One region of the Arthrobacter sp. JUb115 genome, then DNA from elsewhere that is predicted to be linked to it. Evidence: riboswitches for the same ligand, from Rfam matches in the RefSeq annotation. Region 1 holds a riboswitch; each other region holds the start of a gene.
What was found. Region 1 has a riboswitch for S-adenosylmethionine ahead of EDF61_RS09425 (acyl-CoA dehydrogenase family protein). Riboswitches for the same ligand answer to the same signal wherever they lie in the genome.
Positions count from the first base shown of each region.

Region 2: linked by a shared signal. The riboswitch ahead of EDF61_RS12735 (O-acetylhomoserine aminocarboxypropyltransferase/cysteine synthase family protein) and the one ahead of EDF61_RS09425 (acyl-CoA dehydrogenase family protein) in region 1 are both predicted to bind S-adenosylmethionine.
Region 3: linked by a shared signal. The riboswitch ahead of EDF61_RS01160 (bifunctional o-acetylhomoserine/o-acetylserine sulfhydrylase) and the one ahead of EDF61_RS09425 (acyl-CoA dehydrogenase family protein) in region 1 are both predicted to bind S-adenosylmethionine.
Region 4: linked by a shared signal. The riboswitch ahead of EDF61_RS03010 (hypothetical protein) and the one ahead of EDF61_RS09425 (acyl-CoA dehydrogenase family protein) in region 1 are both predicted to bind S-adenosylmethionine.

Region 1 is NZ_SOBS01000004.1:346,327-353,912, reverse strand. It holds gene EDF61_RS09450 (MBL fold metallo-hydrolase) at 1-426, shown strand, start outside; gene EDF61_RS09445 (MFS transporter) at 423-1,772, shown strand; gene EDF61_RS09440 (LysR substrate-binding domain-containing protein) at 1,818-2,735, opposite strand; gene EDF61_RS09435 (hypothetical protein) at 2,767-3,063, opposite strand; gene EDF61_RS09430 (acyl-CoA dehydrogenase family protein) at 3,159-4,388, opposite strand; gene EDF61_RS09425 (acyl-CoA dehydrogenase family protein) at 4,417-5,643, opposite strand; SAM riboswitch class I at 5,694-5,784, opposite strand; gene EDF61_RS09420 (LLM class flavin-dependent oxidoreductase) at 5,914-7,350, opposite strand; gene EDF61_RS09415 (ABC transporter permease) at 7,350-7,586, opposite strand, start outside.
Region 2 is NZ_SOBS01000007.1:4,913-12,498, reverse strand. It holds gene EDF61_RS12760 (Fur family transcriptional regulator) at 663-1,091, shown strand; gene katG (catalase/peroxidase HPI) at 1,195-3,378, shown strand; gene EDF61_RS12750 (methylated-DNA--[protein]-cysteine S-methyltransferase) at 3,477-4,106, opposite strand; gene EDF61_RS12745 (RNA polymerase sigma factor) at 4,103-4,600, opposite strand; gene EDF61_RS12740 (histidine phosphatase family protein) at 4,717-5,277, opposite strand; SAM riboswitch class I at 5,389-5,483, shown strand; gene EDF61_RS12735 (O-acetylhomoserine aminocarboxypropyltransferase/cysteine synthase family protein) at 5,599-6,972, shown strand; gene EDF61_RS12730 (CoA-binding protein) at 6,972-7,466, shown strand.
Region 3 is NZ_SOBS01000001.1:240,499-248,084, forward strand. It holds gene EDF61_RS01150 (SGNH/GDSL hydrolase family protein) at 1-69, shown strand, start outside; gene metX (homoserine O-acetyltransferase MetX) at 152-1,297, opposite strand; gene EDF61_RS01160 (bifunctional o-acetylhomoserine/o-acetylserine sulfhydrylase) at 1,300-2,643, opposite strand; SAM riboswitch class IV at 2,735-2,854, opposite strand; gene EDF61_RS01165 (VOC family protein) at 3,027-3,671, shown strand; gene EDF61_RS01170 (GNAT family acetyltransferase) at 3,733-4,149, opposite strand; gene EDF61_RS01175 (CPBP family intramembrane glutamic endopeptidase) at 4,168-4,950, opposite strand; gene EDF61_RS01180 (phosphotransferase family protein) at 5,047-5,892, shown strand; gene EDF61_RS01185 (phosphotransferase family protein) at 5,885-6,793, shown strand; gene EDF61_RS01190 (DeoR/GlpR family DNA-binding transcription regulator) at 6,938-7,586, opposite strand, start outside.
Region 4 is NZ_SOBS01000001.1:647,219-654,804, reverse strand. It holds gene EDF61_RS03025 (DEAD/DEAH box helicase) at 1-247, opposite strand, end outside; gene EDF61_RS03020 (LOG family protein) at 334-1,524, shown strand; gene EDF61_RS03015 (VIT1/CCC1 transporter family protein) at 1,588-2,691, opposite strand; gene EDF61_RS03010 (hypothetical protein) at 2,746-3,012, opposite strand; SAM riboswitch class IV at 3,028-3,141, opposite strand; gene EDF61_RS03005 (DinB family protein) at 3,209-3,796, opposite strand; gene EDF61_RS03000 (cupin domain-containing protein) at 3,930-4,496, shown strand; gene EDF61_RS02995 (hypothetical protein) at 4,633-5,049, shown strand; gene EDF61_RS02990 (APC family permease) at 5,156-6,685, shown strand; gene EDF61_RS02985 (PucR family transcriptional regulator) at 6,741-7,586, opposite strand, start outside.

The DNA.
Region 1 (7,586 bases):
AAGCACCCGCCGATCGCCCCGGCCTTCGCCTTCCGCTTCGATACCGCAGAAGGCTCGGTGACCATTTCCGGAGACACCGCACCCTGCCAGAACCTGGTGGCCCTGGCGAAGGATACCGACCTGCTGCTTCATGAGGCCATCGATTTCGACTGGGTGCAACGCGCCTACGGTTCGGTTGGCACCTTGGAAGCCCAGGCTTCGATGGACCACCACCGCGCCTCGCACACCTCGCCGGAGCAGGCGATCGAGATCGCGCACCAGGCCGGGGCGCGCAGCCTGGCCCTGCACCATCTGGTCCCCGGAACTACGCCTTTGCAGGTCTGGGAAGCCCACGCCGCGAAATTCTCCGGCAACTACCTAGTGCCCAACGATCTGGACACGATATCCTTTTCCCGCGTCAACAGTGAAATGGCGGCAGTACGATGAGCAGCACCCTGAATAATGGCAACGGCGTGGAGGCACAGGCGTTGGTTCCCTCGCTGAAATCCCCGCAGATGCGCCGGATCCTGGCTTCCAGCTTCATCGGCAGCGCAATCGAATTCTACGATTTCATCCTCTACGCCACGGCGGCCTCGCTGGTCTTCAACAAGGTCTTCTTCGTGGGCCTGACCCCGGGTGTAGCCATCTTCGCTTCCTTTGCCACCTTGGCCGTGGGCTATCTGGCCCGCCCGCTGGGCGGCATCGTGTTCGGCCACTTCGGCGACAAGATCGGCCGCAAGGGCGTGCTGATCACCTCGATGGCGATGATGGGCGGTGCCTCGACACTGATCGGACTGCTTCCTCCCACCGCGCAGATCGGCATGCTGGCCCCGATCGCGCTGATCATCTTGCGCATCGTCCAGGGCCTGGCCGTGGGCGGCGAATGGGGCGGGGCCATGCTGATGGCACTGGAGCACGCGCCGAAGGAGCGCCGCGGCTTCGCGGCGAGCTTCGCGAACATGGGCGGCCCGGCCGGCGCCGTGATGGCCACGTTGGCAGTCTCGGCCGTCTCGCTCATGCCCAATGAGCAGTTCCTGGCCTGGGGCTGGCGCATTCCGTTCCTGATCAGCATCGCGCTGGTGGGCATCGGGCTGGTCATCCGGCTGAAGGTCACCGAGTCCCCGCTGTTCCTCGCGTTGGAAAACAAGGCAGAAGAGCGCAAGACCCCCTTCATGGAGGTCATCACCAAGTACCCGAAGTCCGTCATCCGCGGAACCTTGGTGGGCATGAGCTCCTACACGGTGCAGGGCCTGATGACCGTCTGGGCCATCTCCTACGTAGTCGAGGAAGTCGGCATGGACCGCACTGCGGTGCTGAACATCAAGGCCATTGGCGCCGCGTTGACCGTGGTGGGCATCTGGGTTTCATCGCGCTATTCAGACAAGCTGGGCCGCCGCCCGGTCATGATGGTCGGCATCCTCGCCGGCGCCGTGGCCGCCCTGCCGATCATGTGGATGCTGGAACTGGGCCAGCTGTGGCTCTTCGCCATCGCGCTGTTCGTGGCCAACGGCATCATCCAGGCCTTCATCTTCGGGCCATTCGGCGCGTTCACCGCGGAGCTGTTCCCAACCCGCATCCGCTACACCGGCGCTTCGCTGGTCTACCAGCTCTCCTCCACCGTGGGCGCGGGTTTCACCCCGATGATCGTTGCAGGCCTGGTGCTGCTGGGCGGCGGATCGCTGTGGATCGCCGGAGCCGTTTGGGCCGCCGCGTTCATCGTCGCCGCCCTGGCCATGCGCGGCATCAAGGAAGGCCGCGACGCCGACCTCGAGGCCGAGGAAATGAGCCACTAGCCTCCCGACTGGCGAAAGCGCGGGGCCGGTTGGAACCTACGGGTTCTAACCGGCCTTGCGCTCTTTCTCGGCTCCGGCTTCCTCGCAGAAATCCAAGAACGCGCGCAGCCGCAAGCTAGGGCGGTCCGAAGCGGTGTAGGCCACGCAGATATCGCTCACGCCAACCTCGCCCTCGATCTCCAATACCGACAGCGGCAAGCCGTCGTAGCTCAGGTTGACCGGCGGGCGCTGCACCAGAACGGTATAGCCCAAACCCCGAGCCACCATCCCGCGCACCGCCTCGAAGCTCTGCGAACTCCACCGCACCTTGGGGTCCAAGCCCGACATGCGAAGATTCACCAGCTGGTTATCGCGCACCGTGGGGATGTCCAGGGAGACGAAGTCGTCGTCGGCCAGTTCGCTCAAGGCGACGGAGGTGCGATCGGCCAGCCGGTGATTGCCTCCCACCAGCACATAGGGCCGGCCCGACATCACCGTACGCGAAGAGACCTGCGGCAGCAGGTGGCGGGTATGGGTGAGCACCGCATCCAGGTGGCCCTTGAGCATGCGCTCCTGCAGGTCGGCCCCGTCCCCCTCCACGAGGGTGACCTGCAAATCCGGGTGCACATTGGTGAAGCGTTCGCAGATCACCGGGATCCAGAAAGCGGCCAGCGAGGAATAGCAGCCGATCACCAAAGGGCCGGAGAGCTTGGTCTGGCGTTCGACAATCTGGTCCTGCACTTCTTCGGCATGGCGCACCAGGGCCCGCGAGTCCAGCAGGAAGTCCGTGCCGACAGCCGTGAGCACCACGCCGCGGGCACGTCTGCGCACCAGCAGCTGCGAGCCGACGGCGCGTTCCAGCTCGTCCATGGACTGGGACATGGCTGCCTGGGAAATATGGCACTGCTTCGCCGCAGCGGAGATGGAGCCGAGTTCAGCGACGGCGACGAAGTACTGCAGCTGGCGCAGGGTGTAGTTGATCACCCGCCCAGTCTAGCCAGCGGGCAGCGGACCATTACCGTTCGTAAAGTCGTCCGGTTTTCCTGACCCTCGCCAGATCCCGCTGGCTGACCCTAGTTCTTTCGGCCAACTGACCCAGGCTGGCGCCGTGTTCCAAGGCCAGCACGATAAGCCGCTCAAGCTCAGCAACACAGCTTTGCAGTTCCGCGGTCACCTCGCCGGTTCCTCTGGCTTGCACCTGCAGCAGTGCCAGTCGCTGAACAACGGTGTCGATCGGCGTCCAGTCAAAGTCGAGGACGGGAGGCTTGTACCCGTCCTCGAAAGAAAATTGCCAACCACTCATGCGGGACATCTTCGCATTCAAGACGTTCTGCGGGCAACACTGCACGGTTAAAACCTACGGGCCCAGCATCGGCAAAGAATGCTGGACCCGCAAAATCAAGGAATCTACTTTGATGCACCAATCGCCCACACGCGCGGAAGCTCGGTGCCATTGACCGCCAGGTCGCCAATCAACCGCGCCTTGAACACCCAGGGGTTGTGGTTGCCGGCGGTACGGGCATTGCGCCAGTGCCGGTCCAGGTTCTTGGTAACGCTCGTGGCGCTGGCGGCCAGCGCATCGAAAGCGTGGGTGATCGCGTTGAGGACCAATGGCGTGAGCACCACCTGCGCCTGGGCGCTGGCCAGCTCTGCCGCATCGTTGGCTGCTTCGTCCTCTTCCCCGGTCACCTCGCCGGTGTGCAGCGCCTGCGCAGTTTCGTAGGCACCCTGCAATGCCGTCGACACTCGTTCTACCGTTGCCGCGGCAGCGAAGGCCGCCGCGGAGACCTCGCCGATCACCTGCAGCAGCTGCGGGTCTTCGGCCGCCACATTGGCCGCGGCATGGCTGAAGGTCCGCTTGCGCGCCTTCAGCTCAGCGGCGAAGTCGCGCTCGGCTGCTTTGGCGGAGCCGGCCAGGACAGCGAGCAGCACCTGCTGGTAGAAAGCTGTCTGGTACTTGAAACGCGTATCGAAGTCGATGAGGTCTTCTTCGGCGACAATTGCATCGGTGAAGGTCGAGGTGCCGGTACCCGTGGTGCGCTGGCCGAAGCCATCCCAGTCATCGGCCAGCTCGACGCCGGGCTGGTGGCGGTTGACTGCGGCGATCACCCGCTTGCCGGTGTCGGTGCGCTCTGCGTAGGTATCCAGCCAGTCGGCGAAGATCGAGCCGGTGGAGTAGTACTTGGTGCCGTTGATCTTGAATCCTCCCTCGCCGTCCGGGGTGACCTTGGTGATCACGTCCCCGACCTTGACGGTGCCGACCTCGGTCCAGGAGTTGCCCACCAGTTCTCCCGCCACGAAGCGGGCCAGCCACTTGTCGCGCCCCGGGCCGGGGGCCGCAACCAGACGGTCCTCGACGAAGGCGAAGTGCGCGCGCAGCGCTTGGGCAATATTGGAATCCGCGGCCGCGAGATCCACGAAGAGCTCGAAGAGCTCGGGCAGCGTAGCACCGGCACCCCCGTGCGATTCCGGGACCCGAACCGCACCAAAGCCGGCAGCGGCCAGGTCCGCGACCTGCTGGTAGGGCAATTCGCCGGTGCGGTCGCGTTCGGCTGCGCCCTGCGCAATGCGCGCGAAGAGCGGTGCGAAGCGGTTTTTGAGTCCTGCGAGTCGATTGCCAGTTGCAAGTACAGTCATCGTTCAGTCCAATCCGGGAGAAGTTTTCTTAGGTGTACAGCGAGAGCGGCTGGGACTCTCCGCGCAGGAAGTAGGCGCCGACCTCGATCTTCTTGTAGTCCACTGGGTCGTGCAGCGAATGGGTGCGCACATTGCGCCAGTACAGGTCCAGGCCCACCGAGTTCGCAGTCGAAGATGAACCGGTCACCTCGAAGATCCGGTTCGCCACATCCACTCCCACCTCAGTGGAGACCACCTTGGCTTCAGCAATTTCCACGGCCAACGCCGCTCGCTCGGGCTGGGTGACATCCCCGGCCTTCGAGAGCAGGGCGTCGAATTTCCGGCCCAGCTTCTCGGTCAGCGCCGCCACCGCTGCGGTGCGGGCTTTGAGCTCTCCGACGGTGCGCTGGAAGATCGGGTCCTGCGAGTAGGTCTCTGCCTGCGAGAACAGCCAGGCGTTCTTGCGGCCCAGCAAGATCTGCTTGCCGCGCGCCAGCGCTCCCTGGGCGATGCCCAGGTAGAAGTTGGCGAAGGCCAGCTGGATCCCGGGGGTGAGCAGGGTGGAGACCGGTTCATCGGTGACGAATCCCAGCAAGTCCCTTGCTTCGAGCCGCACGTTGTGGAACTTCAAGGAATTCGACGCGCTCAGCCGCTGTCCCAGGTAGTCCCAGTCGTCAACGATTTCCAAGCCATCGATATCGCGTGGCAGAACCAACGCGAGAATCTGCCCGTCGTATTCTCCGCCCTGGACCAGCGCGTTGATGACGATGACCTCTCCAACACCGGAACCCGTGGAGAACCGCTTGGCTCCATTCAGTCGGTAGCCGTCCCCTTCGGCGCTCAGCGTCAAATCCGGATCAACTGGATTCACCGAATCGCCCCAGAGCCACCCCCCTTCCACGGTGCGCTGCCACCATGCCCCTTGAGCTTCTGCCGGGGCGTAGAACGCAATGCCGGACTGGTTGATGTAGTGGTAAGCCAGCAACTGCGAGATGGATCCATCAGCTGCGGCCAGTATGCGGACCGCTTCGAAGGCCGTTTCCCAATGGGCTCCGGCTCCGCCGAATTCTGCAGGCACCAAGAGATTGAGCAACCCGGCTTCGCGCAGCAGCTGCACTTCGGCGAAAGGCTGGGCGTTCTTGCGGTCGCGGTCGAGCGCGTCAGCCGCCAGTTTGCCAGCTACTTGCTGGGCGACGTCGCGCCAATGAGCGAGTTCAGCTTCATCAGCAGTGCCGATGTAGGGCACGCGCGGCAATTGGGTATCCAGTACAGTCATCTTCGTTCTCCTCTTGGGCTATGGATTCCGAAGGATGCAGAAAATCTGCGGATCCATCGAACCTGGCGTTAGCACTACCTGCGGAGTGCAGGCTTGCTGCGGCGTCTCGGAGCCAGGTCTCTCAGCCGCTCTGGATGGGTTGTGCTCCATCAGTGAAGCACCGACGGCCTCCGCTTGGCAGGGAAGATGTCATAGGACGGAACATCGTCATGAATCGACATTTTCGAGGCCTTCACAGGAGCCTCAGTGGCCGTCATATTTCCTCATGTGTCACCGGGCGCCTAGTACAGCTTCAGGTGTTTGGCTCGCTTCGGATTCCGCTGCCGAGGCCTTTCCCGCATAAGCCCCGCGATAGGCGGCTGCCGGGTGATCGTCAGCCACTCGCGTCGTGCCGGGACCCGCCAGATATTCGCGCAGGGTGTTGCCTTCGTATCCTGCCCAAGTTCTTCCGCGCTTCCGCAACTCGGGAACCACCAGATCGGTGAACTGCTCGAAGGAACCTGGGGTGATGGCATAGGCCAAGTTGATCCCGTCCAATCCTGATTCATCCACCCAACGCTCGATTTCGTCCGCCACGGTTTCCGGCGAACCGACGAGCACCGGTCCGATGCCGCCAACTCCGAGGTAGTCGGCGATGGCATTCGGGGTCCACTTCTGCTGCGGATTCGCTGTAGTGAAAATCGAGACCGCCGATCGCGCCGCGTTGGTTTCCAGATACTGCAGCTCCTCATCCGGCGCGTACTGGCTCAGGTCCAAGCCCGACCACCCGCCATAGAATGCCATGGCACCTTCGCGCGAGGCATAGGACTGGTATTCGCGGTAGAGCTTCTGCGCCTGCGCGTCTGAATCAGCCACCACAGTGGTCATCAGCGCATAGATTTTGGCGGCGTCCCGGGGCCGACCCACCAGTTCGAACTCGTCGCGGATCGCATCGGTCTGGCGGCGGGTGACCGCGGTATTGATCGAATTCAGGAAGATGCCCTCGGCATGCTGCGCGCCAAAGCGCCGGCCGCGCGAAGAAGCGCCCGCTTGGAAGATCGCCGGGGTGCGCTGGATGGAAGGCTCGGAAAGATGGATGCCCGGCACGTTGAAGTACTGGCCGTGATGGTTAATCGGATGCACCTTGGAAGGGTCGGTGTAGACGCCACGTTCGCGGTCCTTGAGAACCGCGTCTTCCTCCCATGATCCCTCCCAGAGCTTGTAGACCACGTCCATGAATTCATCGGCAATGTCGTAGCGGGCGTCGTGATCCAGCTGCCTGGCCATGCCCAGATTGCGGGCCGCCGACTCCAAGTAGCTAGTCACCACGTTCCAACCGATGCGCCCGCGGGTGAGGTGGTCCAGCGAGGAGAACTTCCGGGCCAGCGCGTAGGGTTGCTCATAGGTCAGCGCGCTGGTCACCGCGAAACCGAGATTCTTCGTGGCCGCGGCCATGGCGGAAACCTGCATGAAGGGATCGTTCAGTGGCACCTGGTCGGCATCGAGCAAGGCTGGACCGCTGGAATTCTGGTACACGTCATAGATGCCAAGTACATCGGCGAGGAACAGGGCGTCAAAGCCACCGCGCTCCAGGGTCTTGGCCAGATCCACCCAGTATTCAAGGGTGTTGTATTCGTCGGCTCGATTCTGCGGGTGCCGCCACAGCCCAGGGCTCTGGTGGCTGACGCAGGTCATGTCAAAGGCGTTAAGGTGGATGCGCTTGCCCATTATTTTCTGTTTCCCTTCGCGGTGTTCGTCAGTGCCTGATGCTTGGTCGTGCGCAATAGCGCGAAGATGCCGGTGGCCGGCCGACTCTTGGCCCTCCCGAGCACCACGGCGGCGAGCAGGATGGACAGGAGAACCAGCCCTCGGGCCAGGTCTTGCCAGAAGAAGGACAGGCCAATCAGGTTCAGCCCGTTATCCAGCAGGCCAAAAATCACCACGCCGATCAGCGTTCCGCCCAC
Region 2 (7,586 bases), on a different contig from region 1:
GGTCTTCCTTCACTGGTGAGATCCCGCGGATAAGATCCGGGCGGAATCTGCCGAGCCATCGCCTCTCGAGTAAACGATCGCCATGCAGTGTGATTGATTGCGAATTGCTTTTCGGGTGTCGGTCCACTGTGTCTAAATCTCGCGTTGAAGCAGCCTGAAAGAAACAACCATTCTCCGCTAATATCTCGCGAATTATTCCTGCGAGTTGACTCGATTTAGCACGATTTTGACACGATAAATCCCAAAATGGGCCTTTTCCAGCATGGTCGACATCTCATCAAGGGTCAAATCAGATCCTTGATTTCTCGCCGTTTCCGGATCTTCAGCACCCCGGGATCACATTGTTTACGCTGGCAGCGCCATCCATGTGAGCTTCCTCGCCCCACAGGATTTTTCGCTCCCCGAACCCGTGGAATCATCAATTGGACCGCAATATTTCCCAAGATAAAACCACCCACTATTCGCTTTCTTATTTCGGGTGAAATGTCTGCGATTTCGTAATTTTCCTCCCCCAGAAGCAAACCACGCTTGAACATGCATCATACGGAATACTTACTAATGAAGCACCGATTCAACCAGTCAGCTGGAGTCCACCCACTTTTAACGCGAAATACACTGGAACTTATCTTGACTGATTCAAAATAAGCAGGCATGCTGGGTACATGACATCACAGGCAAGGATCGAGCAGGTGCTGAAGGCGGCATCGATGCGGGTCACGCAACCGCGCGTTGCGGTACTTTCCGCCGTCGCGACGCACCCGCACGCGGATACTGAAACTATCATTTCGGCTGTCCGTGAAGATCATCCCAATGTGTCGCACCAAGCTGTCTACGATTCACTCAGGCTCTTCACGAAACTGGGTGTCATTCGGCAGATACAGCCACAGGGCCATACTGCCCGCTATGAAGCCCGCGTTGGCGACAATCACCACCATGTGGTGTGCCGCCAGTGCGGAACGCTGGCGGACGTCGACTGCGCTGTCGGCGGCGCCCCGTGCCTGCATGCTTCCAATGACCATGGGTTCAGCATTGATGAAGCCGAAGTGATCTATTGGGGCACCTGCCCGGATTGCCAGGCTGCGAACGCATAGTTGCTGTCTAAGTAAACCCCTAGATTTGCCATCGTCATCAGCGCAGCTGCTGCGCGATGGATAAAACCAGATAAACCCTAAACAATCCGGAAGGAAAGAGCACATGTCTGAGATGACTGCAGGTCAGTGCCCAGTAGTTGGCGGCGCGGGTCGAATTCACCCTACCCAGGGCAATGCCAACACCGAATGGTGGCCGAATAAGCTGAATCTGAGGATTCTGGCCAAGAACCAGCAGGTTTCCAACCCGCTGGACGAGAACTTCGACTACATTGAAGCCTTCAATGCCCTCGACTTGTCGGCAGTAAAAGCCGACCTGACCGAAATCATGACCCAGTCGCACGACTGGTGGCCAGCAGACTTCGGCCACTACGGCCCGTTCTTCATCCGCATGGCTTGGCACTCCGCAGGCACCTACCGCTCGCACGACGGCCGTGGCGGCGGCGGCGCAGGCCAGCAGCGCTTCGCTCCGCTGAACTCGTGGCCTGACAACGTTTCGCTGGACAAGGCTCGCCGCCTGCTGTGGCCAGTGAAGAAGAAGTACGGCCAGTCGATTTCCTGGGCCGACCTTATCCTGCTGGCTGGCAATGTGGCTCTGGAAGACATGGGCTTCGAGACCTTCGGTTTCGCCGGCGGCCGCAAGGACGTTTGGGAAGCAGATGACGATGTCTACTGGGGCCCTGAAAAGGTCTGGCTGGACAGCGAACGCTACACCGGCAAGCGAGACCTGGATGCTCCTCTGGCAGCAGTGCAGATGGGCCTGATCTACGTGAATCCTGAGGGTCCTGACGGAAATCCGGATCCGCTGGCCTCGGCCGTAGACATCCGCGAAACCTTCCGCCGCATGGGCATGAACGACGAGGAGACCGTCGCGCTGATCGCCGGTGGCCACACCTTCGGCAAGACCCACGGCGCGCATGCCGATGACAAGATCGGCCCGGATCCAGAAGCAGCTCCGCTCGAAATGCAGGGACTGGGCTGGAAGAACGGCCACGGCACCGGCAAGGGCGCGGACACCGTCTCCTCGGGTCTTGAAGTCACCTGGACCTACCACCCAACCCGCTGGGACAACGAGTTCTTCCACATCCTCTTCGCCTACGAATGGGAACTGTTCGAATCCCCAGCAGGCGCCAAGCAGTGGCGCCCGGTCAACAATGGCGGAGCCGGCTTGGTCCAGCCTGCATTCGAGACCTTGGAACACCGCGAGCCACGCATGCTTACCAGCGACCTGGCCCTGCGCTTCGACCCGGTCTACGGCCCGATCTCCAAGAACTTCAAGGAGAACCCAGACCAGTTCGCAGACGCCTTCGCCCGCGCATGGTTCAAGCTGACCCACCGTGACATGGGCCCGAAGTCCCGCTACTTCGGCCCAGAGGTTCCCGCTGAGGACCTGCTCTGGCAGGATCCACTGCCAGCAGCTCCGCAGACCACCTTGGGTGCAACTGAAGTTGCCGCACTTAAAGCCCTGATCAACGATTCGGGACTGACCGTCCAGCAGCTGGTATCCACGGCTTGGAAGGCCGCTTCGACCTTCCGCACCTCGGATAAGCGCGGCGGCGTTAACGGCGGCCGCATCCGCCTGGAACCACAGGTCTCCTGGAGCGTGAACCAGCCTGAGCAGCTCAAACCGGTAATTGCCAAGCTGGAAGAGATTGTTGACAACTTCAACGCCACTTCCGGGATCAAGGCTTCCTTCGCGGACGTCGTTGTCCTAGCCGGCAACGTCGGAGTCGAGCAGGCAGCCCTGGCAGCTGGCCAGCAGGTCGAGGTTCCATTCACCCCGGGCCGCGTAGACGCAACCCAGGAGCAAACCGACGTTGACCAGTTCGCATGGCTGGAACCAGTTTCCGACGGATTCCGCAACTACGACTCGGGCTTCGTCAAGCTGCCTAGCGAGTACCTGCTGATCGACCGCGCGAATCTGCTGGGCCTCTCGGCACCGGAAGCGACCGTACTGCTCGGTGGACTGCGCGTCATCGGCAATAACTGGGACGGCTCCAACTTGGGCGTCTTCACCGACACCCCAGGCGCGTTGACCAACGACTTCTTCGCGAACCTGCTGGAGCTGGGGTTGGAATGGACCCCGTCCGCTGACGAGCAGACCTACACCACCACCGATGGCCGCTGGACCGGTAGCCGCGTGGATCTGGTCTTCGGTGCCAACTCCGAGCTGCGTGCACTGGCCGAGGTTTACGCTTCGGATGATGCCAAGGAGAAGTTCGTCAATGACTTCGCCTCCGCTTGGGCCAAGCTCATGGACGCAGATCGCTTCGAACTGCGCAGCAAGTAGCAGCTGCTGGGCTGCAAGCCCGTAGCAATTAGTGCTGGGCTGCTGCTTCCCGCAAGGGAGGCAGCAGCCCAGCACTTGTTTCATGCGGGAACTGCCCGTCAGAACAGCGTCGCGGCGCCGCTGGCGAAGTCCGGGTTCTCCAGCTTCAGCAGCTCGGACTTGGCTTCCAAGCCTCCCAGGTAGCCGCCCAATGAACCATCGGTGCGCAGCACCCGATGGCAGGGCAGCACGATGGGAATCGGGTTGGTGGCGCAGGCTGAACCGACGGCCCGCACCGCCTTCGGCTTGCCGATCTGCTGCGCCAGCTGGGCGTAGCTCAGGGTATGCCCGTAATCGATTTGACCCAGTTCCAGCTGCACCTGGCGGCGGAACTCGGTGGAGAGTTGCAAGTCCACCGGAAGATCGAAGCCATGCCGCTGGCCCGCGAAATACTCCTCCAGTTGCCGGGCGGCACCATCCAGGCTCGACTTGTCGCGCAGGATCCGCGGGCTGAGCTTTTCCGAGAGCACCTCCAGAATCCGGTCATGGCCTTCGGATTCAAAAGCGACCCGGACCAGCCCGGCATCGGTGCTGGCCAGCAGCAAGGCCCCCACGGGGCTATCGACCACGCGATAGGCAACATCAACAAGTTCCCGTGCACGGGCCCGTTCAACGAGCCGGTCCTGCAGCGAGTCGAGGACTTGCGCTTCAGCGGCCGTAGCCTGCTGCCGATAATTTTTTCCGTTCATGGCTGCTCCCGCCATAGTTCTTGGTCATCCATCCGGGCCCGCAGATTCTTGATCCCATCGGCGCCCGAACGCCGGGCGGCAGCTTCGGTGCCGGAAAGGATTCCGGCAATTTGCGCGTAGCTCATTCCGCCCAGGTAGCGGTAGGCCACCACCTGCCGCTGCGTGCCAGGAAGCTGGTTCACCTCATGCCACAGCTGCAGGTTTTCCAACTGCAGATCCGGCCGTTGGGCTGATGGGGCCAGGCTGTCCACGTCTTGGCCGATGAGGATTTCCGGCTTGTTCCTGCGCAACTCGTCAATGGCTTTGTTCCGGGCAATACGCACTAGCCATGCCAGGACATTGGCGTCCTCCGGCAGTTGCGGGTACGCCTTGAGCGCGGCAAGGAACGTTTCGGACCAGGCGTCTTGCGCGCGATGCTCATCAAGCAGGGCACGGCAAACGCGCAGGACGTTCAGTCCATAGTCCTGGACTATCCGCTCGAACGGTGCTTGCATGGCTCTCCTGGAATTCTTGCGCCTTCATGGCTTCTCACCATGTAAACGTACGAGGAGACCATTTTGTGAGGCGTGAACGAAAAAAAATTTACTTCTCGCAGAGACCCCATGGATTCCTAGAATGCCACCAGATCCAATTCGCTGGCGATCTGCTCAAGGCGGATCAAGTCCAAGTGGAGCATTTCGCCATTTTCCACGCCTTGGGGATCCGTGGTTCCGGCCAATGCGTCGCGGATGGTGCGCATGGTGGCCCCATGGCTGACAATCATGACCTTGCGCCCGGCATGCCTGCTGGCCAAGTCCAGCAGCGCTGGCACTGCACGGCTCAAGATCTGGGCACGCGGCTCACGCAGGTCCTTGGCAGCAGCCGATTCCGCTTCGCTGACCTCGGCCATGATCCGGCCTTCCAGCGGGCCGAAGCCGCGTTCAATGAGTTCCGGAACAGCGTTCCCCGTCTCAGCCCCGATCTGCTGGGCAATCAGCGCGGCAGTTTCCTGGGCACGTTCCAAGGGTGAAGCAAGTACCAGCGACCAATTCTGGCCGATGAGCCTGCGTCCGACCTCGCGAGCCTGTTCGCGCCCGGTATCGTTCAACGGAATATCGGTTCGTCCCTGCAAGCGTCCTGCAAGGTTCCAGTCTGTCTGCCCGTGTCGAACCAATGCCAGAGAAGTATCCATGAATCCAGCCTAACCGGGGCAACAGGTATCGAAGAATCTCCGATATCAGCTCCAATACGCAACGTTACGACTCATAGTTGGGTCACGAACGGTCATGTTGCGAAGATTATTACACCATCCCGAGCGGCTGAGAGATCTGGTTCGATGACGCCGCAGCAACCTGCCACATCCGGTGGATACGGTGCTACCGCCAGAAACGATGCAGCCGCTTACCCGTTGGACCACGGCAGGAAGCGACATTGATTCCGGGATTCCTGCCTCGATCGCGGCCCGCCCTGCGGTGCACGCGAAACCCCAGTCGACAAGGAGTCGTAAGCCACCATGGCAGATCACAAGTTTGGTTTCCGCACCCGCGCATTGCATGCCGGAGGCACCCCCGATGCCGAGCACGGCTCACGCGCAGTGCCGATCTACCAGACCACTTCGTTCGTTTTCAAGGACGCTGACGATGCGGCCAACCTCTTTGCCCTGCAAAAGTACGGCAACATCTACTCGCGTATCGGCAACCCGACCGTGGCGGCTTTCGAAGAGCGCATGGCTTCGCTGGAAGGCGGCATCGGAGCGGTAGCCACCGGCTCGGGCATGGCCGCGGAATTCGTCACCTTCGCGGCCTTGGCCCAGGCAGGCGACCACATCGTGGCATCCTCCAAGCTCTATGGCGGCACCATCACCCAGCTGGATGTCTCGCTGCGCCGCTTCGGCATCAACACCACTTTCATCGACTCCAATGATCCCGCCGACTTCGAAGCGGCGATCCAGGAGAACACCAAGGCCGTCTACACCGAAGTTGTGGCCAACCCGTCCGGCGACATCGCTGACCTGAAGGGCCTGGCCGAGGTGGCGCACCGCCACAATCTCCCGCTGGTGGTCGATTCGACGCTCACTCCCCCGTACATCCTGCGCCCTATCGAGCACGGCGCGGACATCGTGATCCACTCGGCTACCAAGTTCATCGGCGGGCACGGCACCACCCTGGGCGGCGTGGTCATCGAGTCGGGCAAGTTCAACTGGGGCAACGGCAAGTTCCCCACCATGACCGAACCGGTAGCCAGCTACGGCAACGTCTCCTGGTGGGACAACTTCGGCGAGTACGGCTTCCTGACCAAGCTGCGCAGCGAGCAGCTGCGCGACTTCGGACCGGCCCTGCCGGCCCAGTCCGCATTCCAGCTGCTCCAGGGCCTGGAGACCTTGCCGCAGCGCATGGACAACCACCTGTCCAATGCGAAGCAGGTCGCGGCCTGGTTGCAGGCCGATGAGCGCGTGACCTACGTGAACTATGCCGGCCTGGAATCCCACCCGCAGCACGCGCAGGCCAAGGAGCTGCTGCCCATGGGCGTCGGCTCGGTCTTCAGCTTCGGAGTGAAGGGCGGGCGCGAAGCTGGCTCGAAGTTCATCGAAGCCCTGCAGCTGGCCAGCCACCTGGCCAACATCGGCGATGCCCGCACCCTGGTGCTGCACCCGGCCTCCACCACCCACCAGCAGCTGAGCGCCGAGCAGCTGGTCTCCGCTGGCGTGCCAGAAGATCTGATCCGGCTGTCGGTAGGACTGGAAGATGTCGAGGACATCCTCTGGGATCTGGACCAGGCGCTGGCCGCTTCGCAGGAAGCGATTGCCGCTTCCGCCGCAGGGTTCGAGGCTCCGGCCTATGACGGTTCCGCCTGCGCATTGCCAACCGCTTCGAAGGGAGCAATCTAATGACTGCCGTTGATACCGCTTGGGAAGGCCCTGGAGCCGCACAGCGCCTGGAGATCCTGCGCGACACCAAGTCCATCGCCATTGTCGGTGCCTCGAACAAGCCATCGCGCGCCAGCTATTTCGTGGCTACCTACCTGCTCTCATCTTCCAAGTACAAGGTGTATTTCATCAACCCGGTACTCGATGAGATCCTGGGCCAGCCGGTGTACAAGTCGCTGGCCGATCTGCCGGAGACCCCGGATCTGGTGGAGGTTTTCCGCAAGCACGATGACCTGCCTACCGTGCTGGACGAGGCCCTGGCCGTAGGCGCGAAGACCCTGTGGCTGCAGCTGGGATCCTGGCACGAGAAAGTGGCCCGGCGCGCCGAGGCCGCGGGCATGAATGTGGTCATGGACCGCTGCGTGAAGATCGAGCACGCCCGCTTCCACGGCGGCCTGCGCCTGGCTGGATTCAACACCGGCGTGATTTCCTCCAAGCGCCAGGTCCTCGCGTAGGAAGTCCAGGACTCCAAGAAATGGGTGCATGCAACATTGCGTTGCATGCACCCATTTTCCTGCGGCAAATCTCCAGAAATGGCCGGTCTGATCAACGAGGCTGAACTTTTGCGCGGAGCA
Region 3 (7,586 bases), on a different contig from region 1:
CCCTCGGCCACGCCGTTTGCGCAGACCAAGCCAAACGACTCGCTCGGCGCCGGCGACAGCGCCAAGTAGGCACGAAAAGCCTGAAGCAGTTCCACCGATTACTGGCGGAACTGCTTCAGGCTTTGAAATCTTCCCGAGCCCCTTCCGGGGCTCAGTCTCCGAACACCAAGGTCCGAAGCACGCCGTCGAGCTGCGTGGCGTCGGTCAGGAATCCATCGTGGCCAATCGGCGAATCAATGTAGTGCACCGGTTTTGGCTTGGCCAGCGACGAGGCCAGCTTCACTGACTGCTCAGGAAAGTACAACCGGTCAGTGGTTACCGCGGCAACCACCACGTTGATCTTCGCCAGTCGCGCCAAGGCGGCTTCCAGGGATTCATGGCCGCGAGCCACATCATGGCTCATCAGCGCCTCGGTGAGCACCAGGTAGCTGTTGGCGTCGAAACGATTCACCAGCTTGCTGGCCTGATGGTCAAGATAGCTTTCCACCTGGTACCGCCCGCGAGGCCCCTCGAGCAGACCCGTCGGCTTCTCGCCATCCTGCGGGTTGCGCGAGAAACGGGTTTCAAGCTCGGCCTCGGAACGATAGGTGATGTGGGCCAGGCGGCGAGCCAAGCCAAGACCGGCGTCCGGGCGGGCATCGTTGCCGTAGTAGTCGCCATTGCAGAAGTGCGGGTCCAACCGGATGGATTGGGTTTGCACCTGTGCAAAGGCAATTTGCTCGGCAGTCGCCTGCGCGCTCGAGGCCATCACTACGAGATTCTTGACCTGGTCGGGGAACTCGACGGCGTATTCCAACGCGCGCGCACCGCCCATCGAACCGCCAATGACCGCATGCCAGGAATCAATTCCCAGTTTCTTGGCCAGCCGCGCTTCAAGGCGCACCGAGTCCTTGATGGTGACGAAGGGAAAGCTCGAACCGTAGGGCAGGCCCTGGTCGCCCAAGGACGAGGGGCCGGTGGAACCATTGCAACCACCCACCATGTTGATGGACACGACAAAGTACTCATTGGTGTCAACCGTGGCGCCGGGGCCTACGAGCTCTTCCCACCAGCCGGCGCTTTGCGAATCGCCTTGCGCAACGTGGGCGTCACCGGTGAGCGCATGCATCACCAGCACCGCGTTGGAGCCATCAGCTGCTAGCGTCCCCCACGTTTCATAGGCCAGCACCACGTCCGGAAGGAATCCACCGAATTCGAAGTGGTGCTCCCCCACGGACTTACGGCGCAAAATGCCGTCTTGCCCGCCGGCGAGCTCTTCGGCGCGCAGAGTATCTTCAGTAGTCACAATGGATGCCATGCCTAGAGGGTTTCCTGCAGTTCCTTGTTCTCGAGGGCTGCAACTGCTTGGAAGCCCAGTTCCAGATCGGCCAGAATATCCTTGATATTCTCCAGTCCAACGCTCAGCCGCACCAGTCCCGGGCTCACGCCGGCCGCAACCTGCTCAGCTTCGGAGAGCTGGGCGTGGGTGGTGGAGGCCGGGTGGATGACCAATGAGCGCACGTCGCCGATGTTCGCGACATTGGAGTGCAATACCAGTGCGTCCACGAAGGCCTGGCCGGCTTCCGAACCGCCCTCCAGTTCGAACGCGATGATCGAGCCGGCGCCCTGATCGCTGTACTTCTGCGCACGCTCATGCCAAGGCGAGGACTTCAGGCCTGCGTAGGCGACCTTCTGCACTTCCTCGCGGGCTTCGAGCCAGTTGGCAACTTCTACGGCATTCTGGCCGTGGCGTTCAATGCGCAGCGACAAGGTTTCCAGGCCCTGTGCGATCAAGAACGCGTTGAACGGCGCAACCGAGGAACCCAAATCGCGCAGCAACTGCACGCGGGCCTTGAGGATGTAGGCCAGATTGGCGCCCAGGATGCCGTTGACACCCAGGTCGCGGGCGAAGACCAGGCCGTTGTAGGACTCGTCCGGGGTGTTGAAGCCCGGGAAGCGGTCGGCGTCCTTGGCGAAGTCGAAGTTGCCCGAGTCCACGATGACACCGGCAATGGCACTGCCGTGTCCGCCGAGGAACTTGGTGGCTGAATGGATCACGATATCCGCGCCCCACTCGATCGGGCGGATCAAGTACGGGGTGGCCAGGGTGTTGTCCACCAGCAGCGGCACGCCAGCTTCGTGGGCGATCGCCGAGATGCCCTCGATGTCCAGGACGTCCTGTCGCGGATTGGAGATGGTTTCCCCGAAGAAGGCCTTGGTGTTCGGACGCACCGCGGCGCGCCAATCATCCAGGTTGTCCGGGTCGGAAACGAAGGTGACCTCGATGCCCAGGCGCTTGAGCGTGTGCTTGAGCAGGTTCTGGGTTCCGCCGTACAGGCTGGGGCTGGCCACCAGGTGGTCGCCGGCTTCGGCCAAATTCAAGATGGCGAAAGTGGTGGCAGCCTGTCCCGAGGAGAGCAGCAGTGCTCCAACGCCGCCCTCCAGGTCAGCGATGCGGGTTTCCACCGCGTCGGTGGTCGGGTTGCCGATACGGGTGTAGATCGGCTCCAGTTCCTGCAGCGCGAAACGTGCAGCAGCGCTCTGGGCGCTGGGGAAGACGAAAGAGGTGGTTTGGAAAATCGGGAGAGCCCGTGCCCCGGTCGTCGGATCCGGGGTCTGGCCGGAGTGGATCTGACGGGTTTCAAATGACCAGTTATTGCTCATGGTTTCCTCCAAATAGCGTTTCATGACTATGGGGGTACGCCACTGAAAAGACACCGACAGGAAGCACCATATCGTGACGACTTCCAGGGGTAACCCGCGCTTGTCCTTGATGCCTTGTGCGTTCAAGGGCCAGGTCTTCACCCGGGGCACCCCACCGCGGTTGGAGGGTTGCCGCCCAGTAAGCCGGGGCTTGTTACTGGGACTCATGACCTGGTACCAGTTTGCCCGAAAACCGAAGATCTTTGCAACGCAAGGGCTGGTGATTGGACTCAATCGGTCATATTTCGCGAATATTGCAGGTTCATCGCAGAGTATTCGATAGCATCACGGAACTTAGGTGTGCCTAAGTAGAGACTCGCATCACATGTTGTCATGATGGGCACATGATGAGGCTAGATCACGTAAGTTATGCATGCGGCCCGGACGGGCTGTTGCCAACCGCTGAAAGAATCTCCGAGTCCCTTGGACTGGAATTCGTCAAGGGCGGCGTGCATCCACGATTCGGAACACGCAATGTCATCTTCCCGCTCAAGCATGGCCAGTACCTGGAGGTGGTTGAAGTCCTGAACCACCCGGCCAGCGACAAGGCACCCTTCGGACAGGCGGTTCGCGCCCGTTCGGAGCTCGGCGGCGGCTGGATGGGCTGGTGCGTCTCGGTGGAGGATCTATCCAGTGCCGAGGACCGCTTGGGCCGCAAGTCGGTGCCGGGCAACCGGAAGTTCCCTGATGGCCGCGAACTGACCTGGCAGCAGATTGGCATCAAGGGCCTGATCGCCGATCCGCAGTGCCCGTACCTGATTTCCTGGGATGAAGGATCCGAGGAGCTGCATCCGTCCAAGGCGCTGGAACCTGCCGGCGCCATCAGCCAGATCTCCATCGCCGGCTCGCGTGAACGGGTGCTGGATTGGCTGGGCCAGCCGCAGAACGTCAATTTGGGCGCTGTCACCATGCAATATGAAGCGCCGAATGGCACTCCGGGCATCATGTCGGTTACCTTTGAGACCGAGTCCGGAACCGTGGTGCTGTAAACAGTTCCGCAGAGATCGCAAGTAGGCGGGGACAATGGCGTCCCCACCTACTTTCTTTTCCTTAAGGCCGGTCCAGCCGCTTCCCCAGGACCGCGACGTGCTGGTCTTCGAAGCCCCGCCGTTCATAGAAATCGATGACGGCAGAGTTCTCCTCGCGGACCATGAGCTGCACCTTGGGCACGCCGAGATCCCGCAGCCACAGGACAGCGGCATCCACCAGCGCCCTTCCCAGGCCGTTGCCCTGCCGGCACGGATCCACCGCAACATAGTAGAGCCAACCTCGGTGGCCATCATGGCCAACCATCGCAGTAGCCATGAGTTGATCGTTCTCAACGATGGACAGCACCGTGGAAGTAGGCTCGGCCAAAGCCCGTCGGGCGTCGGCGAGCGCATCATTCCACGGACGAGTCAGCCCAGTTGCTTCCCACAATTCAACTGCTTGGCGAAGGTCCTCCTCGCGCAGCACGGTAATCTGCATTGGCTCAGCTTACCGGCGCTACTGGCCGATTCCGATGGCCGGCCCGACCAAGGCGTATCCCACGAAGCCGATGGCATCAAGCAGGAAGTGCGCGATAACCAGCGGCATCACCCGCCCGTACTTCTGGTATACCCAGCCGAAGACGACGCCCATGAGCATATTGCCGATCATCGGCCCCACCCCCTGGTAGAGGTGGTAGCTGCCTCGGATTATCGCAGAACCAATAATGGTGCTCCACAAGCCCAGCTTCAATTTCTTGGCGTAGGTGAACAGGAATCCGAGCATCAGCACTTCTTCGAGGACTGCATGACGTGCAGCCGACAGCAGAAGCACGGGAACGCTCCACCAATAATCGCCTAGATTCGCTGCTGACAGTGCTGTGGTGACGCCCAGTGCCCGTCCAGCGGCATAGACGCCCAGCGTTCCCACTCCCATGGCCAAGAACATCCCCGCCCCGAGCAGTGCGTCCTTGCCCGGCTTGCGCATATCGAAACCGATGTCCCGGATAGTTCGTCCGGTCGTGCGCTTCATCAGGTAGAGCGCCAGCACGACGGGTACCAATGCAAAGAAGATGTCCAGCAGCTGGTAGGAGAAATCAAAGAACTCGCGGGTGCTCAGCGGGTTGTTCAAGGATGTAGTCTGCTCGCGCAGTGGCGCCCGGGTGACCTTATCGGCAAAGCTCAGCAGCGAGTAGACCGCGCTTTGTCCCAAAGACAGGGCAAGAACCAAGACGATCTCGAACTTGAGGGTCTCGCGGGTTGCTGTCTGCTTAACTTGTTCAGCGTTCACGTTTCCGATCATAGGCTGATCTGGCTGTGCGCGTACTGAGCAGCCACGTGGCAAACCTGCGATAGCCTGAGGTTGAGACCACCAGCAAGCTGAACGAGAAGAGTGCGAGTGAGCCGTCCTGCCACCATTGGAGAACTGCAGATTGCCCGTCAGCTCTGCCCCGATCTTTCCTGGGAAGACGCGGCGGTGAACGAAGGCGGACAATTCCACAAGGTGGTCATTGGCAATCCGCAAGCGGTGATTCGCATGGCGCGCACGCCAGCGGCCACGGAACAGATGCCCCGTTCCGTCAAGCTGCTGTCTTTGCTGGAGGGCCAGCTCAACTACCAGATTCCGGTGGCGGTTTCCGAGATCCTGCACGTCGACGGACTCAGCTCCGTGGCCATGTCTTTCATCCCCGGCAGCGCCCATGAACCGCATTACGGGGATCCGAAGGTGCTGGGACAGCTGGTCAAGGATTTGGCCGAGCTGCCGCTGGAGCCGATCAGCGAGCATCTGGCCAAACCGTTTTCATTCCGTGGCGAATGGACCCAGGCCAGGCAGCAGCAATGCTTCGATGCGCTGCCCGAGGAGCTGCGAGGGCCTGCTACTGAGCTCTGGGCCCAGCTCGATATCCTGGCGCAGGTTCCTGCGGGCTTGGTTCATGGCGACTTGGCCGGCCACAACATGCACTGGATCGGCGAGAAACTGGTTGGCATCTTGGACTGGGACCTGGCCGCTGCGTGGGACCCGGCTTTGAACACCGCTTACCTGAGCCTGTGGCATGGGTTGGAAATGGCGGATTTGATTGCTCCCAGCGCCGAGGAAGCATACAGGGCCAAAATCTGGTTGGGCCTGATGAGTCTTGAACGGCTATCGGATACGCTCTCGCGCACCGACAACCCGAAGATGGGCAAGCTCATGCGCAAGATTGGTCCGCGCATCCTCACCGCTGCGCAGTCAATCAATGGCTAGGACGCATATTCTCGAGCCCCATCAGGTCGCTGCCAGGCTAGCCGCCCGCCGTGGCGCACGCGAGCTGGCACTAACCGGGGAAGGCACCGAATTCCTTTTCTACAGCTCGCTGCGCGGGACCCGCTACGAGGGCTACCGCATCCCTCGAATGCGGGTCTACAACACCAGCAACAATCCGCAGATTCCGGCCAGCAGCCTTCAGATCAAGGAATTGAACTGCAGCATCTGGGCTCAACAACATGGGTTGCCCAGCGCACGGGCAATTGATCTCGTAGATCAAGACGGGTACCCGGTGTTGATCACCGAAGTCATCGAAGATGACGGCTCACCAGTGGACGCTCACGCATTGGGCTCGTTGCTGGCTTCTTTGCACGAACTTCCGCCGCTCGCTTTCGACGAGGAAGGCAGCCAGGCCGGCACAATTTATGCGACGGTTGCCCAGCGCATCGCTGACCGCTACGCGAAGCTAGCCCGCCAGCATGCGATGCCAGCCTTGCCATCGGCCGACGTGTTGCGTGCTCTTCTCGAAAGATCCTTGCACCGGCGCAGCCTGTTGCATCTGGATATCCGTAGGCAGAACGTTCGTGTTCTGGCTGGAATGCCCCTGGCCATATTCGATTGGAGTAATGCCCTCTGCGCTGCCCCGGAGATGGAACTGGCACGCATCGAGGAATACGCTGCCATTGCCGAAAACGGTTTGGACAGCGAGCGCTTGCGTACTGCATACACCGGAAATGGCGGCAGTTTCGACGACACTTCGGCAGCGTGGACTGTGCTGAGGCTGGATGCTGCGGTGATGCTCGCCGGGGTATTCAACTCCGTGGCTCCCAATAGCAATCGTGAACAGCTCTTCCTCGCGCGAAGCCGGGCGTTGCTTGAAAACCTGGGCTCCTCGCTTTGACCTGTGCGGCCGGCCCTGCTTGTTGCGCGCTTTGCTTTGACAGGACCAGCGCAGGCCATCGGAAAAGATAGTGCTTGGCATCCGCTGGTTCCGCAAGCACAAACGCCGACCGGACCAGCAGCTCGGTGGGCAGTTCCAGCGCAGCTAGGATTTCTCCTCGGGCCGATATTCCGCCACGTCCATGGCTGCACGCATGCCGGCCTTGGCCAAGGCACCCAGTTGCTCGCTTGTGGCGTCGTTGTCCGTGATGATGCCGGTCAGGTTCTGACGATCCAAGATGACAAACGAGCGCCTGCCGATCTTCGATGAATCGGCCACCAGGTAGCTGCTGCTCGATTGCCGGATCATTTGCTCATTGACTGCCGCTTCCATTTCATCGCTGACCATCGGACCGACTTCGGGATCCAACCCGTTGATTCCGACAAAAGCCAAGTCAATGGTGATCTTTGCCAGAGAGGACTGCGCCATTGGACCAACCAGCTCGTAAGAACGGTCGTTGAGCACGCCGCCAGTAACCATCACCCGGATATGCGGGCGGACGGCCAGCATCGAGGCAATGTTCACCGCGTTGGTGACCACGGTCAACGTGACCCGGCCCGGTTCACCCACCAGGTCTTGGCGCAGGCTCAGTTCGCTGGCGATCGCCTTGGTGGTGGTTCCCCCGGATAATCCGATGACCATATTCTGCGAGACCATGTCGGCTGCCAGCTTCGCGATTTGCGCCTTCGCGCGGTCGTTGCTATCGCGCTGGTAGCGGGAAGGCAGGTCGTAGGCCACCGAGTTGGAGACCGCA
Region 4 (7,586 bases), on a different contig from region 1:
CGTCGCAGGTGCACTCGCACGATTCGATCTTCCACTCTCCACCGTCCATGAGGACCTGGATCATCGGAGAATATTCTTCGCCAGAATCGGTGACGGTGCCTTCGATCTGGTGGGTGCTTTCGTCGAATTCCACGTCAACCACGGAATTTGCTTCTGCAGCCAGGTTCTTTCCATAGAAGAAAGGAACGTTGCCCAGAAAAGCCAATAAGTGGCGGGCATCAATGGTTGGTGGAACAGATTCAATCATCCTCTCATCGTTTCACGTTCCGGGCCTTCGCGAAAGTTGAAGGGCCTTTCTGTGAATAATCACTATCTATGACGTAGCGTTGACGCATGTCCCAAGTGTGGCCCTACCTTCCAGCACGCGCAGTGAACATAACGACGCTCGTTGAATTCGACCGTCTCGCAGCCGAAGCGCTGGCTTCCCACCGCGCACGCGGAAAAGGCTGGCGAGTGCACCGTGTTGATCTGCGCGAACGGGATACCGTGCTGGAATCCTTGGATCTTTCCGAAGCGCTATTCATCGATTGCCAGTATTCCGCGCAAGGATCGCAGATCGTGCAAGCCACTGGCGGGCTGTGCATGAGCTCGGGGGACGAGCTTCCCTTCGAGACGGTGGCTCGCGGCTTGTATTCGCCGCATGAGTTGTACTCGGGGATCCGGACGCAGACCTACGAGCAAGTGCCTGATGCGAAGATCTACGCGTACTCCCAGCAGCATGCAGCGGTGAATTCCGATAGCGATAGCAATGCGCTGGCAAGAACCCTGCATGATCACCACATTGGCCAGGCGCTGGTCTCGGCGGTGTACGAGGGCACGTTCAAGGAAACCCCGATTATCGGGGTGATGGGCGGGCATGCGATGAGCCGGGGCACTGCGCAGTATGCGCAAGCTTTGGAGCTTGGGCGCATGATTACCCGGGCCGGCTACGCGGTCGCCACCGGTGGAGGCCCCGGCGCAATGGAAGCCGCCAACGCCGGTGCGTGGCTGGCCGATTACGGGCAAGAAGATGTCGCTACGGCATTGCAGATGCTGGCCGAAGCGCCAGATGCGATCCATCAGCGCACCGGCTGGGCGAGAACTGCGCTGATGGTCAAGGAGCGTTTCCCGAGCCAGCGGCAGTCCCTGGGCGTGCCAACCTGGTTCTACGGCCACGAGCCGCCGAATCTGTTTGCCACCCAGATTGCCAAGTTCTTCACCAATTCCATTCGTGAAGCGATTTTGCTGGAGCAGTCCAACGGCGGGCTGGTAGTTCTGCCCGGGGCCGCCGGCACGGTGCAGGAAATCTTCCAGGATGCCTGCGAAAACTACTACGCTACCGGTGCTCGCGTGGTGCCGATGGTGCTGATCGGCAAGGACTATTGGACGAGGGATCTGCCTGCTTGGCCGCTGCTTCAGGCCCTGGCCAAGGACCGTGTCATGGAACAGAAGATTGCTCTGGTGGAAACCGCCGAAGAAGCGATGGAGTTCATCCAGAGCATGCAAACCCTGCGCCGGCGTACCCGGCGGCCGGAGAACAGCTAGAGCACGGCATGGAAAATGCCGGTACAGCCAAAGCTGTACCGGCATTCGAATCGCAGCAGGCTGCTATCCGATGCTGACGTCGAAGATCAGGCCCAAGCAGTAGGTGATGGCCGCTGCGCCCCAGCCGATGGCTAGCTGGCGCAGGCCGCGCTTGAGCGGGGAGGCACCGGAAAGCAGTCCCACGATCCCTCCGGTGATCATCAGGGCCACGCCTACCAGGACTACCGAGACGAGGATCGCGGTCATGCCGGAGAGCCCAAGGATATAAGGCAGGATCGGCACGACCGCGCCGGAAGCGAAAAGGATGAACGAGGTGGCCGCCGCGCCGGTGGCCGACCCCAGTTCCTGGTGCTCCTTCTCGAGTTCTTCGCCGCGGCCTTCCGGGTTCAACGAGAAGTCGGGGTTGCAATCGCAGGTGAACAGGCCCATGCGTTCTGCGGCCCGGTGCGCTGCATCTTCATCGCTCATTCCGCGGGCCTTGTAGATCAGCACCAGCTCGTTGGCGTCCAGATCGAGGTTCGGGGCGGCGGTTAGCGTGACCTGGGTTGGTCGCGAGGCGGTCAGCAGCTCGCGCTGGGAACGCACCGAGACGTATTCGCCAGCTGCCATGGACAGTGCGCCGGCCAGCAAACCGGCAACACCGGAGAACAGCACGAAGGTCGCTGAAACACCGGTCGCACCGATACCCATGATCAACGCCAGGTTGGAAACCAGCCCGTCGTTGGCGCCGAAGACCGCAGCGCGGAAGTTGCCCGAAAGGCGCGCACGGCCTGCTGTAGCCAGCGCCCGGACGACCTCTTCGTGGACCTGTTCGTCGGCCGCCATCTGCGCGGTGGCGTCCTTGTCGTCGCGGTAGGGCGAACTGCTTTCGGAGCGCTGGGCCATGGCCAGCACGAAGACCGAACCGAAATGCAATGCCAGGAAACGCAGCATGGTGCGTCGCAGCGACGGGCGGACTTCCTTGAAATGCTCGCCGAGCAGGACGCGCCAGTGGGATTCGTGGCGGGCTTCCGCCTCTGCAAGGCCCAGCAGGATTTGCCGTTCTTGACCGGTTTTCTTTTCCGCGAGGGCCCTGTAGATGGAGCCTTCGGCGACTTCATCTGCGAGATACTTGCGCCATCGCTGGATCTGCGCTTTGGTAGGTTCGGTTTCTGGGTGCTGTGGCATCGCGACGATGACTCTCCTGGAACATGGATTTTCCAATGAAACCCGTGGATCGGATCAACCACCCAGTTTAGTCAGGGCTCCTGCACTTGGGAATTTGGCAAGGCTAAAAGCAATTCTCTTGCCCGCGGGATTTCCGGCTACCGGCAGCACCAGCTGCAATTCAGAAGTGGCCGGATCATAGGTCGGCCTGCGGGCGCAACGGGCAATGAGCCGTTCAAGCCTGAGCGGATCTGCAACGTAGCGGGTGCGCCAGCGCCCCTCGGCCTTGAACTGCACTTGGCCGGTCTGGCGGTCGATGACGGGCAGAATCGGATATGCCATTGAGGTCAACTCTCTTGCGAGCTCTTGCCCGTGCACCTGTTGATGCGCGGACCGCTTCCTCATCCGAACCACCCATGAACTTGGGGTTGGTGCGCGGCCAGTCGGAGCTTGGCGCCGCGTCTCGTGAAGCAACATTTCCGATGGTACCGCCGGCGGCAGGGCGCGGTGAAGTCCGAATGCGTAATATGACTGCGGCTCAGCTGCCCGGGGCAAAGGCATTGGCCAGTTGCTGCAGCTTCTCGCGTTGTTCGGCCCATTGCCCCGCGGTGTAGCCGGGCAGCAGATCCAGTTGCGCGGTCCAGCCAGCACGGCCATCGAGCTGCTCGCGAATAATATCCAGATGCCCTGCATGCCGGGAGGTCTCGGCGAGCGCATGGATGAGCAGGTGATCCAAGGTGGTTTTGCCAGCTGGCCCCCACCACGGTACCTCTACGGGGCAGTCCAGGGGCAGGTCGCTGATGGCTTCATCGGCGAAGGCGATGGCTTTCCGATACAGGCCGATCAGCTGTTGCGCATCCATATCTGCTGGCGGGAGGAAATCCGCGTCGGGATCATGCGGCGCAATGAATTCGCGAACGTAGCGGTCATCGGCCCTGCGCTTGAGGCAGGTGCCGAAATATTCGTATTCATTGATCGCCAAATGGTGCAGTACTCCCAGGATATGGGTGCCTGTAGGGGTGAGCGGAGTGCGTGCCAGGTGTTCGGCGAGGCCTTCTGCCTTGTAGATCGCATTCTCGCGCGCGTCGTTCAGGTACCCGCAGAGCTTGTCCTTGGTGCTGTCCATGGGCAGAGTCTAGTGAGCGCTGCAGTCTCGCGGTAGAGGGCGCGGTGTGTTTACCATTGGTAAACTTGCCCCGCAGGCCTTGAAGCCAAAGTGGTTGCGGTTGTTGCTGCAGAAAACGTCGAGGAGCCAAACGATGAAAACCTTGCCAGTTGAACCAACCGGTGCTGCGATCAATATCGGTGCGAGGCTGCGCGGGGTGCGCCAGACCCAGCGTATGACCATTGACCAGGTCGCCGAGCTATCCGGACTGACCAAGGGTTTCCTCTCGCGTGTGGAGCGCGACCTGACCAGCCCTTCGGTTTCCACTCTTTTGCGGTTGTGCGAAGTGCTGGGCATGGAGGTCGGTACCCTCTTCGAGGTTCCTGAAACGAAACTGGTCCGACTGGAGCAGGCACCCCGTGTTTCCCTGGGCGGTGACGGCATCACGGAGCAGCTGGTCACGCCGCGCAGCGAGAAGCGGGTGCAGATGATTCGCGCCGAGATTGCGCCCAAGGGCACCGGTGAAGCGGAGCTGTATTCGGTGGATTGCGAGCTGGAAGTGCTGCACGTGATCGCTGGAAAATTCATCCTGGTATTGCCTGATCAGCGCGTAGAACTCGAAGCAGGCGATACGATCACCTTCCCCGGGCGTGAACCGCATAGCTGGGAAAACGATTCTGATGAGGTTGCCGTGGTTACCTGGACGCTGATCCTCTCATGACGCCAATCCCTTGCGCTTGCTGCCATGGCACGGCATGCGCAGTGCGGCTGCGCGTTCGTCTGCGGGGAGATGAACCGCGTATTCTAGGAACGATGCGTTGTTCCGGGCGCTCGGGACAATCAGTGATGGGAGAGGCGTGAGGACAGGCGAACCAACCGCTGCGCAAGATCAACTGCGCAGTATCAGCTGGTGGGCTTCGATACTTTTCGGCGTTCTTATTGGCACCACCTTGACCTGGATCCGCACCCAACGCAATTTCTTCTTCATTGGCGCCGCGATTCTGGCCGTCGTCATTGTCACCATTGGCGTGCGGACGATTCGCCGACGGGCACGCTTCCCGGTGATGGCGCAGGCACGCACCTCGTGGGCGTATGTGCTGTGGACAGGTGTCCTGCTGGTCCTGGCCGGACCGATCCAGCTGGTGTACGTAGCTGATGACCTTTCCGAACTGACTATCAAATCGCTGGTCATGTCCGCAGGCTTCTGCCTGGGCATTCACGAGGTCGACCGCGCGCTGGTGAAAGCCAGCAAGAAGCGCTCCGGCGAGGCCTAGCCTCCTGATTTGGGCAAAATAGCCTGAAATGTAGTCAAAACATCCAATACCCTTAAGCGCGTTTTTGCATAGTGTGATCCTGACCAACTTTCCAGAAGGGGTTGCCATGTCAGGAAAAACCGCGAAGAACCGCACCGCAGAACCAGGCCTCAAGAAGGTCCTCGGCCGCTGGGACGCCTTGGCCATAGGCGTGGGCGCGATGATCGGCTTTGGCTGGGTCGTGCTCACCGGCGACTGGATCGCCACCGCCGGCCCGTTCGGAGCCACGCTGGCCATGCTGGTTGGCGGTGGCATCATGGCAGTAGTCGGCCTGACCTATGCCGAACTCGTTGCGGCCATGCCGAAAGCAGGCGGTGAGCACAACTACTTGCTGCGCGCCATGGGCGCCCGCTGGTCTTTTGCCGGTTCGTGGGCCATCGTCGGCGGCTACATCACGATCGTGGCCTTTGAAGCAGTGGCACTGCCCAAATCCGTGCTCTATCTCTTCCCGGAGCTTTCGCAGATCAGATTATGGGAGATCGCTGGCTCAGAGGTCTACCTGACTTGGGCGCTGGTCGGTGTCGCCGGTGCGATAGCGATCACCTGGATTAACATCCGGGGCATCAAGACCGCCGGCGTAGTGCAGACCTTCGTGGTGCTCTTCCTCTTCGCCATCGGCGCAATGCTGCTTGCTGGCGCATTCACCGGAGGCGAGAGCAGGAATATGGAACCATTCTTCGAAAACGGGGTGGCCGGCTTCTTCGGCGTGATGATCGTGGTGCCGTTCATGTTCGTCGGCTTCGACGTGATCCCGCAGTCCGCCGAGGAATGCGACATCGCCCCGCGAAAAATTGGCAAGTACGTGGTGATTTCGGTGCTGATCGCCACCGCCTGGTATGTGGGGATCATCCTGGCCACCTCCTCGGGAATGGGCGCTTCGGCGCTCGCCGGATCCGAACTTGCCACTGCCGATGCGATGGGGGCACTGTTCAATTCGGAAATCATGTCAAAGGTGCTGATCGCCGGCGGCATTGCCGGCATCCTCACCTCGTGGAATTCGTTGCTGATGGGTGCTTCGCGGCTGATGTACGCGATGGCCAGTTCCGGGATGCTGCCGCGCTGGTTTGCCTACCTGCATCCGAAGCACCGCACACCGAGCCATGCACTGCTGTTCATTGGCGGCCTCTCCGTTCTGGCTCCATTCTTCGGCACCGCCATGCTCGGATGGTTGGTGGATTCCGGTTCGCCGTCGATCGTGATCGCCTACCTGCTGGTGGGCGTGGCGTTCTTGATTCTGCGCCAGCGCGAACCGCAGATGCAACGCCCGCTGCGCGTGGGCGGTGCGGGAAACGGCGGCAAGGTCATCGGCGTACTGTCGGTGGTCTTCTGCGCCGGCCTGATTTCGCTGTATCTTCCGGGAATGCCGGCGGCCATCGGGTGGCAGCCGTGGCTGCTCTTCGCCGCTTGGTGGATCCTGGGCATGGCCTTCTTGCTGCGGGTGCCACGCGGGATTGCGCCGGGCGAATTCGCGGAAGAGGAATTGCTGCAGAAGCTGAGCATCCGCCAGCAAGCCAAGCTCGGTGCCACCGGCCCGGACGCCGCAGCAACGCGACGCGCCAGTGCGCCGCACGATAGCCGGACTCGGCTCAAGGGCTGACGGCTGTACCTAGGGCACGCCGCGGGATCTGGCTATTGCAGAGACTGCGGCGTGCCTATTTCTGTGCCCGGCGAAGGGCCAGCCAGAGCGAGGCGGCGGCATCGGGATCATCGAGATTGGCGCCAAGCAATTCCTGGGCCACGGTGATGCGGTGGCGCAAGGAATTTCGGTGGATGCCCAATTCGCGGGAGGCTTCTTCCCAATGGCCGCGATGGCGCAGGTAGGAGGTGACCGCGGAGAGCAGATCGGCGCGCGCGTACGCTGCGAGGGCCTTGACCCAGGTCTCTGCGCTGGCATCGAAGCCCGGGGCGCCGCAGGCCATGGTCCCGAACGGGACAGCGTCCAGCGCTTGGCGCAGGGCAGGCAAATTGGCAGGGATCTCGGCCAAGTTCAATGGTTGGGAAAGCACGGCGTGGACTTCGGGTGCGGGGGAATCAAATCGCCCGCACGCCATCGGGCCCGTTGCGGTTGCAGCCTGCGGTGCCACTGCCTCGCCATTGCCGGAACTGTCTGCGGGTTCGGGAAGTATCAAATAATGTTCGGCGCCGTCCTCATAGTGAAGCTGGCACTCGCGTACCGCTGCGGCGACATCGGGCAAGGCGGCGGGGCGCGCCAGCGAGGGCAGCGCATGAAGTGCGGTTGCTGCATCGGTATCGGCACCTGCCCGGCACAGCAGGATTCGCACACGAACAGGTATTCTGCCCAATCCGGCTTCTTCCCCGACCAGGCGTGCCGCCTCGGGCTGGCCATGCAGCAACAATTTTGCGGTGGCCGAGCTGAGCGCGTTATTCGTGCTGGCAGCCAATTCCCGTTGCCTGGCGCGCAAGGAGAGCAACGTGCAGGCCGTCATGATGATCTGCCGGTCGGCCTTGGTCGGCCTGCGCCCGGCGGCAACTCCGAG